Regions from separate parts of the Micromonospora sp. WMMD975 genome, predicted to be linked through region 1. Evidence: riboswitches for the same ligand, from Rfam matches in the RefSeq annotation. Region 1 holds a riboswitch; each other region holds the start of a gene.
The links. Region 1 has a riboswitch for cobalamin ahead of O7613_RS24445 (hypothetical protein). Riboswitches for the same ligand answer to the same signal wherever they lie in the genome.

Region 1 (5,847 bases):
ACGATGAACCGGATGCTCGAACGCCTGGAGACCGCCGCGGCGAGCCAGCGCCGGTTCGTCGCCGACGCCAGCCACGAACTGCGCAGCCCTCTGGCCACCCTGCGTGCCGGCCTCGACCGGCTGGCCGTGGCGACCTCGCCCGACGGCCAGCGCGACCTGGTCGAGCTGCTGCGCCGGGAGACCAGCCGGCTGGGTGACCTCGTCGCCGACCTGCTCCTGCTCGCGCGCATCGACGAGCGCGGCGGTACCGGGCGCCGCGACGACGTCGACCTCGACGACTTGGCCTACACCGAGCGGGACCGGCTCGCGGCGCACCGCCCGGACCTGACCGTCCGGGCCCACCTCACCCCCGTGCGGGTGGCCGGGGACGCCCACGACCTCGGCCGCGCTCTGCGGAACCTGGCCGACAACGCCGCGCGTCACGCCCGTACCCGGGTGACCCTGAACGTGTCGGTGCGGGACGCGTGGGCGTGCGTCGAGGTCACCGACGACGGACCCGGTGTCCCCGATGCCGACCGGGAGCGGATCTTCGACCGGTTCGTCCGTCTCGACGACAGCCGCACCCGCCCGGACGGCGGCAGCGGGCTGGGCCTCGCCATCACCCGTGAGGTCGTCTCGGCGCACGGCGGACACGTACAGGTGCTGCCCGGACCGGGCATGACCGTCCGGATCAGTCTGCCCCACGCCGTCGACTCCGAAGATCACTGAACCGACCTCGGCGGTTTCAGGCTCCTCTCAGGTGACGGGCGGCACCCTGGACAGGAGGCGCCTGCACGGGCCGGAGCCGTCACCGTCACGGGGGAACGATGAACTATCACCTGTTCCAGATCGTCAACGACACAGCCGGCCGCAGTGACCTCGTCGACGACTTCTTCGAATGGACGGCGGTGTGGCTGATCTACGTCCTCGCCGCCACCGCGGCCATACCTGTCCTGGCCCACCCTGCGGTACGGCCGCGCCGCCCTGGTGCGCGTCGTCGCGTCCCTCGGGCTGGCCTTCGCCGTCGGGCAGGCCGTTGCCGCGTTCAGCACCGAGGTACGGCCCTTCCAGGCCCATGCCGTGCACCAGCTGATCCCACACGCCGCCGGGCCGTCGCTGCCGAGCGACCACGCGACGGCGGCGTTCGCGGTGGCGTTCGCCGTCGGGGCGTTCCTGTCCCGCCGATGGGGACTGGCGCTGAGCGTGCTCGCCGCCGTCATCGGCTTCGCCCGGGTCTGGACCGGCGTGCACTACCCCGGGGACATCCTCGCCGGCGCACTCATCGCCGCCGGAGCGGTCGCCACCATCGGCGTCGTCGGCCGCGCCTACGACCGCCGTACCGGCCGCCGCCTCGGCACCACCGCCTGAGCACCACCCCCCGCCCCTCGTTCCGGAGGTCATGCCATGTCCACGCCTCAGGCGACACTCGCCGTGGGCCCCAGCCTGATCGACCCGGAATGGCTGATCTCCACCTTCGGGCTGATCGGGATCCTCGCGATCGTCTTCGCCGAGTCCGGGCTGCTCATCGGATTGTTCCTCCCCGGCGACTCGCTGCTGTTCACCGCCGGACTCCTCGTCGCCGACGGCCGCTACCTGCACCAACCGCTCTGGCTCGTCTGCCTGCTCGCCGCCGTCGCGGCCGTCATCGGCGACCAGGCCGGCTACCTGTTCGGCAAGCGCGTCGGCCCGAGCCTGTTCCGTCGCCCCAACTCCCGCCTGTTCAAGCAGGAGAACGTGCGCCGGGCCGACGCCTTCTTCGCCCGCTACGGCGCCCGCTCGATCGTGCTGGCCCGCTTCGTGCCGATCGTGCGGACCTTCACCCCCGTCATCGCCGGGGTGAGCCGGATGCACTACCGCGCCTTCGTCACCTACAACGTCCTCGGCGGGGTCCTGTGGGGAACCGGCGTGACCGTGCTCGGCTACTTCCTCGGGCAGATCAGCTTCGTCGCATCGCACATCGAGCTCATCCTCATCGCCATCGTGCTCATCTCCGTCCTGCCCATCGGCATCCAACTCCTGCGGTCCCGCCATCGGTCGGCAACCGCCTCCGTCGACGCGACGGCCGCTCCGGACGCATCCGGCGCCGACTGAACGACGCACCGCGGTCGCCGCCGGCACCTCCGGCCGGCGAACAACCGGTGGGGGTCAGGCGACGGCCCGGGCGCAGACCATCGGGTGCAGCAGCCGGGACAGTTCGGTGACGCCGGCGACGGGCCGCTCGAAGCCGAGCCGGATCCGCCGGGTCGCGCCGGGCCGGCCGTACGCGACGAGCAGCCCGTACCTGTCGATGCGGACCACCCGGGGCGATTCGTCGCCGGACAGCTTCAGCCGCTGGCGCAGGTGGCCGGCGACCTGCTCGGCGTGGTGGTCGGCGAGGTCGGCCAGGAACTCCGCCTCGACCGCGTGCAGCGGGTCGGGCTCGGCTTCCGCGTACGCCGCCGGGTCGATCCGGCGGACACCGCCGGCGTGTTCCCATCGGACCTCGGCCACCTCGAACCGGTACAGGCGGAACCGGCGGCCCACGTCGAGCAGGTCCCCGGTCGGCTGGGTGGCGGCGAAGTCCACGGCGGCCCGGCGCGCCTCGTCCCCGTCCAGCCGCTTCGCCCAGCCGGAGATCCAGGCCCGGCCGAGGGAGGGAGCGCCGGCGGCGGGCGGCAGGTCGAGCACGTCGAGGACGGTGGCGACGTCGGCACCCCCGTCCGGCGGCGACAGCGCCGCGGCGAGATCACTGACGATCGGCACCAGCAGCAGCACCCGGCCGTCCGGGTCGGTGGCGTGCCGGACCTGGTGCGGCCCGGCGTGTCGGGCCAGGTGGACAAGGGCGGGCAGCCAGCCCGCGACGAGGGTACGCACGATTTCCGCCGGGCTGGGGCGCATGGTCCCGACCTCCTCAAGAAAGGTTAGCCTTACCTAACTGACAGGCTAGACCATCGGACCGGAGTCGTCGACGTCAACCACCCCGAGCAGGGACGATTGACATGGGTAATCCGGTGCGGACAGACTGTGGCCACAACTGAACACACCGCGCGTCCGTGCGGGGGAAGTCCGGTCGAAGTCCGGCGCTGGCCCGCAACGGTAGGCCGTCGAGGTGACAGACACCCGGCGGTGAGCCCGAATACCCGGCGTACGCGCGCATCCGCTCCCCACCCGTCGTGGCCCACGGGTCGGAGTCCCGGTCGACCCCGCGCACCGCCGGGCGACCGGGTTTCTGACGACCGCCGGGCCGGAAAGGCGCTACCGATGGTCGTTCGCCTGAGCCGGCAATCCCCCCTCGCCCTGTTCCGCGGCACACTTGCCGCCCTCGCCCTCCGCCCGTCCACCGTCCGGGCCCGGCTCGCCGGTCTGCTGACCGCCGCGCTGGCCGCCGTCGCCCTGATCGCCGTCGAGCCCGCGCCGCAGGCCGCGCACGCGGCGGCCTGCACCGGCACCTCCGGCGTCACAGTCGTCGTCGACTACGCCGCCCTCGGCGGCGGCGTCCAGGTGGGCTGTGCGCTCGGCGACCCGGCCACCGGGCTGGCCGCGTTGCAGGGCGCCGGGTTCACCGTCACCGGCACCCAACGCTGGGGGCTGGCGTTCGTCTGCCGCATCAACGGCAAGCCGACCGCCGCGACGGACCCGTGCGTCAACACCCCGCCGGCCACCGCGTACTGGTCGTACTGGCATGCGTCGCCCGGCGGCGCCTGGTCCTACAGCTCCTCCGGGGCAGCCGGCTACAACCCCGCCCCGGGCAGCGTCGAGGGCTGGGCGTTCGGTTCCGGCGCGGCGCCCGGCATCACCGCTCCCTGATCCACACCGGCGCGGTGACCGGCAGCGCACCGGGTGCCGGTCACCGCCCCGGCGTCGGAAGGCGGCCGGGCGCTCGTCCCGGGTGCTCTCCGGAGTTCTCCCCGACCGCTCTGCGAAAGGCGTCCCTCATGCCCATGTCCCGGCCCCGGCGACTCGGCACCGGCCTCGCCGCCACCGTCGCGGCGGCACTCGCCGCGCTCACCACGCCCATGACCGTGCTGGCCGCTCCCGCCGCAGCCGACGCCGCCGCCGCGCGGGACGCCGCGACCTGGCTCGGTGGCGAGTTCACCGACGGGATTCTGCCCGGACCGTTCGGCGGCCCGGACTGGGGCCTGACCATCGACGGGGTCGTCGCGTTGTCCGCCACCGGCGTCGACACGTCGACCCGCCAGGCCGCCACGGCGCAGGTCGCGGCGCACGTGCGCGCCTACAACAGCTACGACGAGTGGGGCATCGAGGGCTTCACCGACGGCGGAGCCACCGCGAAGCTGCTCTACGCCGCCTCCGCCGCCGGCGCCGACCCCACCGACTTCGGCGGGTACGACCTGCGGGCCGAGACCCTGTCGCTGGTCTCCCCGACGGGCACCGGTGACCAGCGGGGCCGGATCACCAGCCGGGTCACCGCCGACAGCGGCCCGGACGCCAGCAACACCTTCGACCAGTCCTTCGCCGTGCTGGGCCTGGCCCGCAGCGGTGACGTCCCGCAGGACACCGTCGACTTCCTCGTCCGGCAGCAGTGCGCGGCGGGGGGCTTCCGGCTCTACCCGGACACCGCGGACGGGCCGTCACCGTCCTGCGACGAACAACCCGGCGCCACCCTCGACGTCGACTCCACCGCGATGGCCGTGCAGGCGCTGCTGACCGCCGCCGACGACGGCGCCACCGGGGCGGCCGGCGCGGCGCGCAGGGGCGCCGACTGGCTGGTGGCCCAGCAGCACGCCGACGGCTCCTTCGGCGGGTCGGGGCCGACGACCGGCGCGAACTCCAACAGCACCGGACTGGCCGGGCAGGCTCTGGCCGCCGCCGGACGCGACACCGAGGCCGCCCGCGCCGCCGACGCGCTGACCGCGTTGCAGCTCACCGACGCGAACGGCGGAAAGGCAGCCGCCGACGCGGGTGCCGTCGCCTACCACACCGAGGGTTTCACGACAGCCGTCGCGGCCGGGATCGCGGACATCGACCGGGACCAGTGGCGCCGGGCCACCGCCCAGGCCCTGCTCGGGCTCGCGCAGGTGCCGCTGGGTCGGATCGGCCTCGACCTGCCGCCGTCGCCCGACCCCACCCCGTCCGGTACGGCCTCGCCCACCGCCTCCCCCACCGGATCACCGACGCCGACCACGAGCGCCACCGCCAACCCGACCCCGACCTCGACCGGCACCGTCGACCCGCCCCCCGGCGACACCGCGAGCCCGCCGGCGGCGACCCCGTCGGCCACCACGCCACCCGCGGCGACCGCCGCTCCGAGCACGGCACCGCCCGCCCCGGGGCTGGTTGGGCTGCCGACCACCGGCACGGCGATCGCCGGCTACGTGCTGGTCGCGGTGCTGATGGTCGGTGGTGGGGTGCTGCTCATGGTGCTCGGCCGGCGGCGGACGAGATGACGGCCCGGTACGCGCGAGCCGGGATCGTCCTCGCCCTGACCGCCGCGAGCACCCTTGCCGCACCGGCCGCGGGGGCGGAGGCCGCCGGCACGGCCGGCTACTGCCCGGACGCCTCCGGGGTCACCGTCGTGGTGGCCTTCAACGAACTCGGCGGCGGCACGGTGGTCCGCTGTGCCCACGGCGACCAGGCCACCGGACTCACCGCCCTGAAGAACGCCGGTTTCCCGATCACCGGCACGCTGCGCTGGGGCGAGGGGTTCATCTGCCGGATCGAGGGCAAGCCGTCGGCAGCCGCGGAGAAGTGCGTCGACACGCCGCCGGCCAGCGCCTACTGGTCGTACTGGCACGCCTCGAACGGCGGTGGCTGGACCTACAGCGACAAGGGCGTGGCCAACCGCAGACCGCCGGCCGGCAGCTTCGAGGGCTGGTCGTTCTCGCTCAACCGCGGCAGCAACGACGCGCCCCGGCCCGACGTCGTACC
Region 2 (5,847 bases), 2.7 Mb from region 1:
GCCCGACCCCGGGCCGGTCACCACCTGGGCCCTGCCGCCGGTCCGGCTGCTCGTCGACGGGCTGGCCACGCTCACCGTCGGGTTCGCGGTGACTGCCGCGTTCCTGCTGCCGGGCGACGGTACGAGCGTGTCCGCGCACGGCTGGCTGCTGCTGCGCCGCGCCGGGCTGGCGGCGGCCGGCTGGGCGGTGGCGGCCCTGGCGTTGCTGGTGCTCACCGTTTCCGACCTGCTCGGCGTACCCCTGGACCGGCTCGGCACGGCGAGCGTGGTCAGTTTCGGCACGGACATCTCGCAGGGGCAGTCGCTGCTGGTGCAGGCGGGCCTGGCGGCGGTGGTGGCGGTGGCCGCCCGGGTCGGCGTGTCCCGCCGGACGGCCGCGCTGGTGTCGGCGCTCGCGCTGGTCGGGCTGCTGCCGCCGGCGTTGACCGGGCACGCCGCCGGGGCGGGCAACCACCAGATCGCGGTGTCCAGCCTGGCCCTGCACGTGCTCGCCGCCGCGCTGTGGGCCGGCGGCCTGGCCGCGCTGCTGACCATCAGGCGCAGCCGGCACCTGCCCGGGGCCGCCGCGCGCTACAGCCGGCTCGCGCTCGCCTGCTTCGGGACCGTCGCGGTCAGCGGGCTGGCGAACGCCGCGGTGCGCCTCGGCGCCGTCGACCAGCTCTGGCGGTCCGGGTACGGCGCGCTGGTGCTCGGCAAGCTTGCCGCGCTCGTACTGCTCGGCCTGCTCGGCGCCGCGCACCGGCGGCGTACCCTGCCGGACCTGGCCGCCGGGCGACGCGGCGCGTTCATCCGCCTGGCCGCCGGGGAACTCGTCGTCTTCGCCGCCACGATCGGCCTGGCGGTGGCGTTGTCCCGCAGCCCGACGCCGGTGGTGGAGCCGGCGGACGCCGACCCGGTGACCGCGGTGCTCGGGTTCGCGATGCCGGCCGCGCCCACCGCGGCGCACCTGCTCGGGCAACCGCTGCCCGACCTCTTCTTCCTGACCGTGACCGTGGTCGGCGTCGGCGGCTACCTGGCCGGGGTGCGCCGGCTGCGCCGGGGCGGGCACCACTGGCCGGTGGCCCGCACCGCGAGCTGGATCGGTGGTCTGCTGGTGCTGGCCGCCGCCACCGGCCTCGGCTTCGCCCGCTACGCGTACGTGCTGTTCAGCGCGCACATGGCCCAGCACATGGTGCTGTCCATGGTGGTGCCGGTGCTGCTGGTCGGTGGCGCCCCGGTGACGCTCGCCCTGCGGGCGCTGCGCCGCCCGACCGAGCCGGGGGTACGCGGAGCCCGGGAGTGGCTGCTGCGCGCCCTGCACAGCCGGGTAACCCGCCTGCTCACCCATCCGCTGGTGGCGCTCGGCGTCTACGTGGCCGGGCTGTTCGGCCTCTACTTCAGCGACCTGCTCGGCACGCTGATGCGGTCCCACCTCGGCCACCTGGCCATGCTGGGTCACTTCGTGCTCTCCGGTTACCTGCTGTTCTGGGTGCTCATCGGCATCGATCCGGGGCGGCCCCGGCTCCCCCACCCGATCCTGGTGCTCCTGCACCTGGCCGCGATGATGGCGCACGGCTTCTTCGGCCTGGCGCTCATGCAGACCACCACCGTCATCGCCCCGGACTGGTATCTCGGCGTCCACCCGGACTGGGCGTCGTCGCTGCTGACGGACCAGAAGCTGGGCGCGGGCATCGCCTGGGCGTTCGGTGAGATCCCCGCCGCCGTCGTGATGGTCCTGCTGGTCCGGCAGTGGATCCGGGCCGACCAGCGCGAGCAGCGCCGGGTCGACCGGGCCGCCGACCGGGCCGAGGCGACCGGCGAGGACGACGACCTGGCCCGGTACAACGCGTTCCTGGCCGCCACCGCCCGCGGTGACGACCGGAACTGATCGGGACATCGGCGGGAACTTCCGCCCGGCGCGGGCCGACCATTCCACCGGGAGGCGGCAACCGCGCACCACGGCACGGCTCGACGGGCAGCGGGCCGGCCCGTACCCCAATTCCTTTTTCCCGATCGGAGTTGCCCAGATGTCCGTGACCGAACTGCCCGGCGACCGCGCGCCGGACTCATCCACCACCCCGGCCGGTCCCGTCCGGCCGGCGCGCCGATCCGCGGCGGTGGCGCTGCTGACCCGCCTGCACTTCTACGCCGGCGTCCTGGTCGCGCCGTTCCTGCTGGTCGCCGCGCTCACCGGGCTGGCCTACACGCTCACCCCGCAGCTCGACGACGCGCTCTACGGCGACAAGCTCACCGTCTCGACCGTCGGCGGGCAGCCCCGGCCGCTCGCCGAGCAGATCGCCGCCGCCCGCGCCGCGCACCCCGACGGCACGCTCACCGAGGTGCAGCCCGGCGACGGCGACCGGACCACCCGCGTGGTCTTCGCCCGGGACGACCTCGGCGACCGGCAGCACACCGTCTACGTCGACCCGTACACCGCTCGGGTGTCCGGCCGGTTGACCACCTGGTTCGGTTCGACGCCGGCCACGACCTGGCTCGACGACCTGCACCGCAACCTGCACCTGGGCGCGGTCGGGCGGCACTACTCGGAGATCGCGGCGAGCTGGCTGTGGGTGCTGGCGCTCGGCGGTGTGGTGCTGTGGTGGCGCCGGCGCGCGGCGGGCCGGTCCCGGGCCCGGCACCTGCTCGTGCCCGACCTGTCCGCCGCCCGGGGCGTGCGCCGGACCCGGGGCTGGCACGCCACCACCGGTGTGTGGCTCGCCGTCGGCCTGCTTTTCCTCTCCGCCACCGGCCTGACCTGGTCCCGCTACGCCGGGGCGAACTTCGGCGCCGGGCTGGACGCGCTGCGGGCCCGTACCCCGGAGATCTCCACCGCGCTCGCCGGCGCGCCGCCGGCCACCGGCGGCGGCGAGCACCAGCACGGCGGCGCGGCCACCGCGACGGCGACGGACCCGGCGACGTACGACCGGGTGCTCGGCGGCGCCCGCGCCGCCGGCCTGTCCGGCCCGGTCGCGATCACCCCGCCCGGCGAGGCCGGTGCCGCGTGGACGGTCGCCCAGACCGACGACAGGTGGCCGGTCGGGTACGACCGGGTCGCGGTCGACCCGGCCACCGGGACGGTGACCGCGCGCAGTGACTTCGCCGACTGGCCGGTGCTGGCGAAGCTCAGCAAGCTCGGCATCCAGGCGCACATGGGCCGGCTGTTCGGGCCGGTGAACCAGATCCTGCTCGCCGCGCTCGCGCTCGGCCTGCTCTGCGTCGTCGTCTGGGGCTACCGGATGTGGTGGCAGCGCCGACCCACCCGCGCCGACCGCCGCGCGCCGCTCGGCGCGCCGCCGGCCCGCGGGGCGGTACGCGGGCTGCGCTGGTGGACGCTGCTTGTCGGCGTGCCGGTCGTGGTGGCGCTCGGCTGGGCGCTGCCGTGGTTCGGTGGCCCGCTGCTCGGCTTCCTCATCATCGACGCCGTGGTCGGGTTGCGCCAACGTCGCCGCCGCCCGGCGGTCCCGGTCTCGCCCGCCCCGGCCGGCAGCTGACGCGCGCGCCGGGGTGTTAAGCGGGGGCCCCGCCTCTACCGAATGCGTTAAGCGGGGCCCCTTCCTTCGGGTTGACACGCCGGGGGGCGACATGTGGTGTTGCGTGCGGGCCTTCATCGCCATATATGGTGGTGCCGCAGCTGGTTCGGCCGCGCCTTCGGGGGTGGTCGAGGCAAGAGGGAACCCGGTGCGAGTCCGGGACTGCCCCGCAGCGGTAAGTGGGAACGACCGCCGTCATCAGCACTGGGCCACCGGCCTGGGAAGCGACGGCCAGTAGGCGACCGAACCCGGTCCGGCCCGCGAGTCCGAAGACCTGCCAGCGCGCCGCGCGCCACCGCGCGCGGCGGTCGAAGGTCGCGCGGGACGACCGACGCCAGCAGCCGGGCCGGCCGTCGTGCCGCGCCCGTTGGCGTTCTCCCGCCGTCCGAGGCCATCGCCAGTGACAGCGAGGAGAGGTCATGACGGTCGTGCGGGAGAGCCCCCCGGAGCAGCGCCGGTCGGCGATGCGGGTCCGCAAGCGGGACGGCGACACCGAGCCGGTCGACGTCAACCGGATCGTCCGGGCGGTCGAACGCTGGGTCGCCGACCTGGACCAGGTGGACCCGTTGCGGGTCGCCACCAAGACGATAAGCGGGCTGTACGACGGGGCGAGCACCGCCGAGCTGGACCGGTTGTCGATCCAGACCGCGGCGGAGCTGATCGGCGAGGAGCCACAGTACTCGAAACTGGCGGCCCGGCTGCTTGCCGCGTACGTGCACGAGGAGGTCCGCGGGCAGCAGGTGGCGACCTTCAGCCAGTCGATCGCGTACGGGCACGCCCTCGGGCTGGTCGGTGACGACACCGCCGCGTTCGTGGCCCGCCACGCCGGCGAGCTGGACGACGCCGTGGACCCCGCCGGTGACCTGCGCTTCGAATACTTCGGACTGCGCACGGTGGCGGACCGCTACCTGCTGCGGCACCCGGAGTCGCGGCTGGTGGTGGAGACACCGCAGTACTGGCTGCTGCGGGTGGCGTGCGGGCTGTCGCACACGCCGGCCGAGGCGGTCGGCTTCTACCGGCTGATGTCCGCGCTGGCCTACCTGCCCAGCTCCCCCACGCTGTTCAACTCCGGCACCCGGCACACCCAGATGTCGTCGTGCTTCCTGGTCGACTCGCCGCGCGACGAGCTGGACTCGATCTACGAGCGCTACCACCAGGTGGCGAAGCTGTCGAAGTTCTCCGGCGGCATCGGCATCTCCTGGTCGCGGATACGCGGCCGGGGCGCGTTGATCCGGGGCACCAACGGGCGCTCCAACGGCATCGTGCCGTTCCTGAAGACGCTCGACGCCGGGGTCGCGGCGGTCAACCAGGGCGGCCGGCGCAAGGGCGCGGCCTGCGTCTACCTGGAACCGTGGCACCCGGACGTGGAGGAGTTCCTGGAGCTGCGGGACAACACCGGCGAGGAGTCCCGGCGGACGCACAACCTCAACCTGGCCAACTGGATCCCGGACGAGTTCATGCGCCGGGTCGAGGCCGACGAAGACTGGTCGCTGATCGACCCGTCCGACGCCCCGGAGCTGCCCGACCTGTACGGGGAGGCGTTCGACGCCGCGTACCGGGCGGCGGAGAAGAAGGCGGTCCGCACGGTGAAGGCCCGGGACCTGTACGGGCGGATGATGCGCACCCTGGCGCAGACCGGCAACGGCTGGATGACGTTCAAGGACGCGGCGAACCGGCTGTCCAACCAGACCGGCGAGCCGGGGAACGTGATCCACCTGTCCAACCTGTGCACCGAGATCCTGGAGGTCAACGACGACGCCGAGACGGCGGTGTGCAACCTCGGCTCGGTCAACCTCGGCGCGCACGTCACCGCCGACGGCGTCGACTGGGAGAAGCTGCGGGCCACGGTGCGCACGGCGGTGGTCTTCCTCGACCGGGTGATCGACATCAACTACTACCCGGCCGCGCAGGCGGCGGCGTCGAACCCGCGCTGGCGGCCGGTCGGGCTGGGGCTGATGGGTCTTCAGGACGCGTTCTTCACGCTGCGCCTGCCGTTCGACTCGGCGCGGGCGCGGGAGCTGTCCACCCGGGTGCAGGAGGAGATCTTCCTGACCGCGTTGGAGACGTCCGCCGGGCTGGCCGAGCGGTTCGGCCCGCACCCGGCGTACGACCGGACCCGGGCCGCGAAGGGCGACCTGCACCCGGACCTGTGGGGCGCGGAGCCGGCGCGGACCGCCCGCTGGACGGCGCTGCGCGAGCGGATCGCCGCGCACGGGCTGCGCAACTCGCTGCTGGTGGCGATCGCGCCGACCGCCACCATCGCCTCGATCGCCGGCTGCTACGAGTGCATCGAGCCGCAGGTGTCCAACCTGTTCAAACGCGAGACCATGTCCGGCGA
Region 3 (5,847 bases), 2.1 Mb from region 1:
CGGCCCGGCGGGCGGCGCGGGCCGCGCGCAGCTCGGGGGTCTGGGGGAACGAGCCGATCGTGGTGGTGGGCAGCGCGGGCAGGCCGAGGCGGCGCTGCTGGCGGGCGGCCCGGTCGGAGTAGTCGCCGCGCCGCCGGTGCTCGGGGCGTAGCGCGGCGAGGCGTCCGCGGATATCGTCGCGCCGCCAGGACGCCGGTGTGGCCGGCGGTGGTGCCGGCACGGCGGTGGTGCCGTCGCGCAATGCGCGCCCGAGCAGGACGACCTCGTCGAGCTTCTGCCGGGCGAACGCGAGCCGTTCGGACAGCCGAGGGTCCAGGCGGGTCTCCGCGCTCAGGTCGACCGGGACGTGCAGCAGGGAGCAGGATGTGGACACCGCGACGTGGTCGGCCAACGCGGCGACGGTGGCTCCGGCGGCGACGGCGGCCCGCAGATCGGTACGCCAGATGTTGCGGCCGTCGACGAGGCCGGCGACGATCGTCTTCCCGCCGAGCGGGCCGGCGCCGGCCAGCCGTTCGAGGTTCCCCGGACCGGCGACGAGGTCGACCCCGATCGCGTCGACCGGGGTGTCGAGCAACGCCGGGAGGGCGTCGGCGAGGTCACCGAAGTAGGTGGTGACGAAGATCCGCGGCCGGTTCGGCAGGTCGCCGAGGCGCCGGTAGGCGCGGTGCAGGCCGTCGATTTCGGCCGGGGTGCGGTCGGCGACGTAGGCGGGCTCGTCGAGTTGCACCCACGGCACACCCGCCCCGGCGAGCGCGGTGAGGATGCCGGCGTAGGTGTCGACCAGGTCGTCGAGGCGGGCGAACGGGTCGGCGCCCTTGGCCAGCAGCAGGAACGTGGCCGGACCGATCAGCACCGGGCGGGTGGTGATGCCGAGCGCGCGGGCCTCGGCGTACTCGCTCAGGGCCTTGGCCGGTCGGGCGGTGAAGGAGGTGTCGGGGTCGATCTCCGGCACCAGGTAGTGGTAGTTGGTGTCGAACCACTTGGTCAGCTCCAGCGCCGGTTCGGTGTCGACGCCGCGGGCCATCGCGAAGTAGGTGTCGAGTTCGTCGAGACCGAGGCGGGCGAACCGGTGGGGGATCGCGCCGAGGGCGACGGCGGTGTCGAGCATCTGGTCGTAGTAGGAGAAGGTGTTCGACGGGATCGCGTCCAGGCGGGCGTCGCGCAGCGTCCGCCACACCTGCGCCCGCAGTTCGGCGGCGGTCTCGTGCAGGCCGGTGGCGTCGAGCGTGCCGGCCCAGTAGGCCTCGACCGCCTTCTTCAGCTCGCGGCGCGCGCCGATGCGCGGGTAGCCGAGCACGGTGCTCTGGCCGAATGAGGTTGTCACGGGTGGTCCTTCCCTCGAGGTGCCTGGCGACCTCTCGGGAGGGAGAAGCGGATACGACGGGCGTACCGGCTTTCCGCCCTGGCCCTCCCGAGAGGCCGCCGACGGCGCGCACCGGACGGCGCGCGCGGCGCTGGCAGGTCTTCGGACTCGCGGGCATGACACGAGGTCGCCTACTGGCCGTCGCTTCCCGGACCTCTTCGGTCCAGTGCTTCGTTGACGGCGGTCGTTCCCACTCACCGCTGCGGGGCAGTCCCGGTCTCGCACCGGGTTCCCTCTTACGACGCCCACCCGCCGAAGCGGGAAGGCGAACCAGCACCGCGCACGATCGTACGACGACGGAGCGACGGGTGAGCGGTCGTGTCCGAGTCGCGGGACACCTCGACGGCGCCGATCAGGACGCGACGAGACCGGCGTCACCCGCCCCGACCTGCCACACGGGCCACGTTCGGACGACTGGCTACGATGGCGGCAGCGCTGGTTCATCCGGTCGGCGACGGCCGGATGTCGTAAGAGGGAACCCGGTGGAAGTCCGGGACTGCCCCGCAGCGGTGAGTGGGAACGACCGCCGTCATCAGCACTGGGCCACCGGCCTGGGAAGCGACGGCCAGTAGGCGACCGAACCCGGTCCGGCCCGCGAGTCCGAAGACCTGCCCGCGTCGCGCGCACCACCGGTGCGCGCTGCCGTCGACCTCGCGGGTGGGTCGGGCGGGTGTCACGCCGTACGCGATCCGTCGGCGTGCCCTCGACGCGCGCCCTCCGGTCGGCGGTCCACCGCATCGAGGACGGACCCGCACAGTGCCCGACACCATCACGCTCGCCGGACGACCACCGTCGGCGTCGAACCTGACCCTGTCGCAGATCATGGACCAGCACCACACCAACCTGATGGGTACGGTGCACGGCGGCCGGATCCTCAACCTGATCGACTCGGTCGCCGGGGTCGTCGCCGCCCGCCACTCCGACGGCCCGGCGGTCACCGCCGCCATCGACGAGACCGCGTTCCTGCGCGCGGTCCGGGTGGGCGACGTGGTCCACGTCGACGCCCGGATCACCTGGGCCGGCCGCAGCTCGATGGAGGTGGCGGTGAAGGTCAGCGCGGACCGCTGGGACCGGGCGGTGCCGCCGGTCGACGTGGCGACGGCGCATCTGGTGATGGTGGCCGTGGACGATCACGGCGACCCCCGTCCGGTACCGCCGCTGTTGCCGGAGACCGATGGGGACCGGCGGCGCTACCGGGAGGCGCGGATCCGGCGGGAGCATCGGCTGTCGCTGCGGCGGGCGCTGCTCGACGGCGCCGGGGAGGGCTGAGCGATGCTCGGACTGTCCGTGGCGACCCTCGCCGGCTACCTCGCCGCGATCGTCGTCCTCATGGTCACCCCCGGTCCGGACATGATGTTCGTGCTGGCCAACGCCACCCGCTACGGCGCCCGGTCGGGCGTCGTCGCCGCGCTGGGCGTCGCCGCGGGGGAGGCCGTGCACGTGGCGGCGGTGGTCGGGGGACTGGCCACCGTGATCAGCGCGTCGCCGACGTTGTTCACGGCGATCCGATGGGCCGGCGCCGCGTACCTGATCGTGTTGGGTGTCCGGGCCGCGCGCCACCGCGATCCGATGGCCGTCACCGGTCCGGACCGTGGCGCGTCGCCCGGTCGGGCCTTCCTGCGGGGTCTGGTGACGAACCTGCTCAACCCCAAGATGATCCTGTTCAGCGTGGCGTTCCTGCCCCAGTTCGTCGATCCGGGCGCCGGCAACGCCACGGCGCAGCTCGTCCTGCTCGGCGCCCTGTTCGTCACCGTGCAACTCGCCGTGGACGTCACCCTCGGCGCGGGCGCCGGCCGGCTCGCCCGCCGGTTGGCCGACCAGCGGTGGTCGCGGCAGATCAACCGGCTCTGTGCGGTCGCGTTCATCGCTCTCGGTGTCCGCCTCGCGTTGAGCTGACACGCCGCCGCCGGACAGGGCGGCGTGCAGTCCGGCCACCTGGGCGTCGTTCTCACCCTTGCAAGACGGCGTCGGGAATCGTGGCGCGGGTCAGGACGGCGTTGGGGTCGGCGCCGAGAGTCAGCGCTGACGGGCCCACACCTGCGCGGACGAGAAGATCACCGATGGCGGCGATCATGGCGCCGTTGTCGGTGCAGAGTCGGGGTGCGGGGACGCGCAGGGTGATGCCTGCGGCGTGGCAGCGCTGTTCGGCGAGGGTGCGCACGCGGCTGTTGGCGGCGACGCCGCCGACGAGCAGCAGGGTGTCGATGTCGTGGTCGTGGCAGGCGGCGACGGCTTTGCGGGTGAGCGTGTCGGCGACGGCTTCCTGGAAGGAGGCGGCGATGTCGGCGACGGGCAGGGGGCCGTGGTGGCGTTCGGTCCAGCGGGCGACGGCGGTTTTCAGGCCGGAGAACGAGAACCGGTAGGGCGGGTCGACGCGTGCGGTCATGGGACGGGGGAAGGCGATCGCGGTGGGGTCGCCGTGGCGGGCGGCGGCGTCGATGGCCGGGCCGCCGGGGTACGGCAGGCCGAGCAGCCGGGCGACCTTGTCGAAGGCTTCGCCAGCGGCGTCGTCGGCGGTGTCGCCGAGGTGGACGACGGGGTCGCGGGCGAGGTCGCCGAGGAGTAGGAGGCTGGTGTGGCCGCCGGAGACGATCAACGCGACGCTGCGCGCGGGGAGGGGGCCGTGGTCGAGGACGTCGACGGCGGCGTGGCCGGCCAGGTGGTGCACGCCGTAGAGGGGGACGCCGAGGGTGAGGGCGTAGGCCTTGCCGGCGGCGAGGCCCACCTGTACGGCGGTGGCGAGGCCGGGGCCGGCAGTGGCGGCGATGGCCTCGATGTCGGCGAAGCCGAGGCCGGCGCGGTCGAGGGCGTGACGGACCATCGGGGCGATGGCGTGCAGGTGGGCGCGGGCGGCGATCTCGGGCACGACGCCGCCGAAGCGGGCGTGTGCGTCCATGCTGGTGGCGAGGGCGTCGCCGAGCAGGACACCGTCGGCGACGATGCCGACGCCGGTCTCGTCGCAGGACGTTTCGATGCCGAGGACGACCGGCACCGCTCAGTCCTGTCCGACGCCGACGCCGGGGTGTTCGGCCGCGGCGGCGAGGAGGCGTTTGCGGGTGCGGGCGGGCAGCCGGTCGACGTAGGCGAGGCCGTCGAGGTGGTCGACCTCGTGTTGCAGGCAGCGGGCGAGGGTGCCGGTGCCGTCGATGCGCACCGGCCGGCCGTGCAGGTCAAGGCCGGAAACGGCGGCGGTGGCCGGGCGGGTGACCTCGGCGTACTGGCCGGGCACGGACAGGCAGCCCTCGCTGTCGGTGACGAGATCCCGCTGCTCGGGCAGGTGCAGGACCGGGTTGATCACGTGGGCGACGGTGTGGGCGCCGGTGGCGTCGGGGCAGTCGAGGACGAAGATCCGGGCGTCGACGCCGATCTGGTTGGCGGCCAGGCCGACGCCGTGGGCGGCGTACATGCTGGCGAACATGTCCGCGACGAGCTGCGCGAGGGCGTCGTCGAAGACGGTCACCTCGGCGCAGCGGCGGTGCAGCACCGGGGTGCCGTATCGGGTGATGGATTGTGGGGTGCCGGTCGGTGTCTGCACAGTCGCCCATACTATGCAATTGCCAAACAGTTGCAGTAAGGGATGGGTGGTATGCGGACGGCGGAGATCAAGCGGCGGTTCCTCGCCCACTTCGAGGCGAACGGGCACGCCGTGGTGCCGTCCGCTCCGCTGCCCGCCATCAGTGACCCGAACCTGCTGTTCATCAACGCGGGCATGGTGCAGTTCGTGCCCTACTTCCTGGGCCAGCAGACGCCGCCGTACCAGCGGGCGACGAGCGTGCAGAAGTGCCTGCGGACGCCGGACATCGACGAGGTCGGCAAGACCAGTCGGCACGGCACGTTCTTCCAGATGAACGGCAACTTCTCCTTCGGTGACTACTTCAAGTCCGGGGCGATTCCGCTGGCCTGGGATTTGGCCACGAAGTCGGTCGAGGCGGGCGGTTTCGGGCTGGACCCGGAGCGGATCTGGGCGACGGTCTACCTGGACGACGACGAGGCGTACGACATCTGGCGTGCCACGGGTGTGCCGGCGGAGCGGATCGTGCGTCGGGGCAAGGCGGACAACTTCTGGTCGATGGGCATTCCCGGGCCGTGCGGGCCGTGTTCGGAGCTGTACTACGACCGGGGCCCGGAGTACGGCCGCGAGGGTGGTCCGGAGGTCGACGAGGACCGTTACCTGGAGTTCTGGAACCTGGTCTTCATGCAGTACGAGCGGGGGCCGGGCACCGGGAAGGAGGACTTCCCGATCCTCGGCGACCTGCCGGCGCAGAACATCGACACCGGCATGGGCCTGGAGCGGATGGCCTCGCTGCTGCAGGGTGTGGACAACCTCTACGAGATCGACGAGGTCAAGCCGATCCTGGACCGGGCGGCCGAGCTGACCGGGAAGCGGTACGGCGCGCACTCCGGGCACGCGGCCAACCAGTCGCATCCGGACGACGTGCGGCTGCGGGTGGTCGCCGACCACGTGCGCACCGCGTTGATGTTGA

Region 2: it holds a riboswitch for cobalamin, as region 1 does, so the genes downstream of both, O7613_RS12020 (ribonucleoside-diphosphate reductase subunit alpha) here and O7613_RS24445 (hypothetical protein) in region 1, are expected to answer to the same signal.
Region 3: it holds a riboswitch for cobalamin, as region 1 does, so the genes downstream of both, O7613_RS14770 (acyl-CoA thioesterase) here and O7613_RS24445 (hypothetical protein) in region 1, are expected to answer to the same signal.

Annotation. Positions count from the first base shown of each region.
Region 1 is NZ_CP120739.1:5,492,327-5,498,173, forward strand. It holds gene O7613_RS24425 (HAMP domain-containing sensor histidine kinase) at 1-708, shown strand, start outside; gene O7613_RS24430 (phosphatase PAP2 family protein) at 967-1,347, shown strand; gene O7613_RS24435 (VTT domain-containing protein) at 1,384-2,070, shown strand; gene O7613_RS24440 (DUF2470 domain-containing protein) at 2,125-2,856, opposite strand; cobalamin riboswitch at 2,983-3,121, shown strand; gene O7613_RS24445 (hypothetical protein) at 3,220-3,765, shown strand; gene O7613_RS24450 (cell wall anchor protein) at 3,900-5,366, shown strand; gene O7613_RS24455 (hypothetical protein) at 5,363-5,847, shown strand, end outside.
Region 2 is NZ_CP120739.1:2,763,191-2,769,037, forward strand. It holds gene O7613_RS12010 (bifunctional copper resistance protein CopD/cytochrome c oxidase assembly protein) at 1-1,867, shown strand, start outside; gene O7613_RS12015 (PepSY domain-containing protein) at 2,007-3,470, shown strand; cobalamin riboswitch at 3,595-3,806, shown strand; gene O7613_RS12020 (ribonucleoside-diphosphate reductase subunit alpha) at 3,929-5,847, shown strand, end outside.
Region 3 is NZ_CP120739.1:3,440,477-3,446,323, reverse strand. It holds gene metE (5-methyltetrahydropteroyltriglutamate--homocysteine S-methyltransferase) at 1-1,324, opposite strand, end outside; cobalamin riboswitch at 1,439-1,653, opposite strand; cobalamin riboswitch at 1,783-1,994, shown strand; gene O7613_RS14770 (acyl-CoA thioesterase) at 2,120-2,632, shown strand; gene O7613_RS14765 (LysE family translocator) at 2,636-3,259, shown strand; gene tsaD (tRNA (adenosine(37)-N6)-threonylcarbamoyltransferase complex transferase subunit TsaD) at 3,312-4,355, opposite strand; gene def (peptide deformylase) at 4,359-4,898, opposite strand; gene alaS (alanine--tRNA ligase) at 4,950-5,847, shown strand, end outside.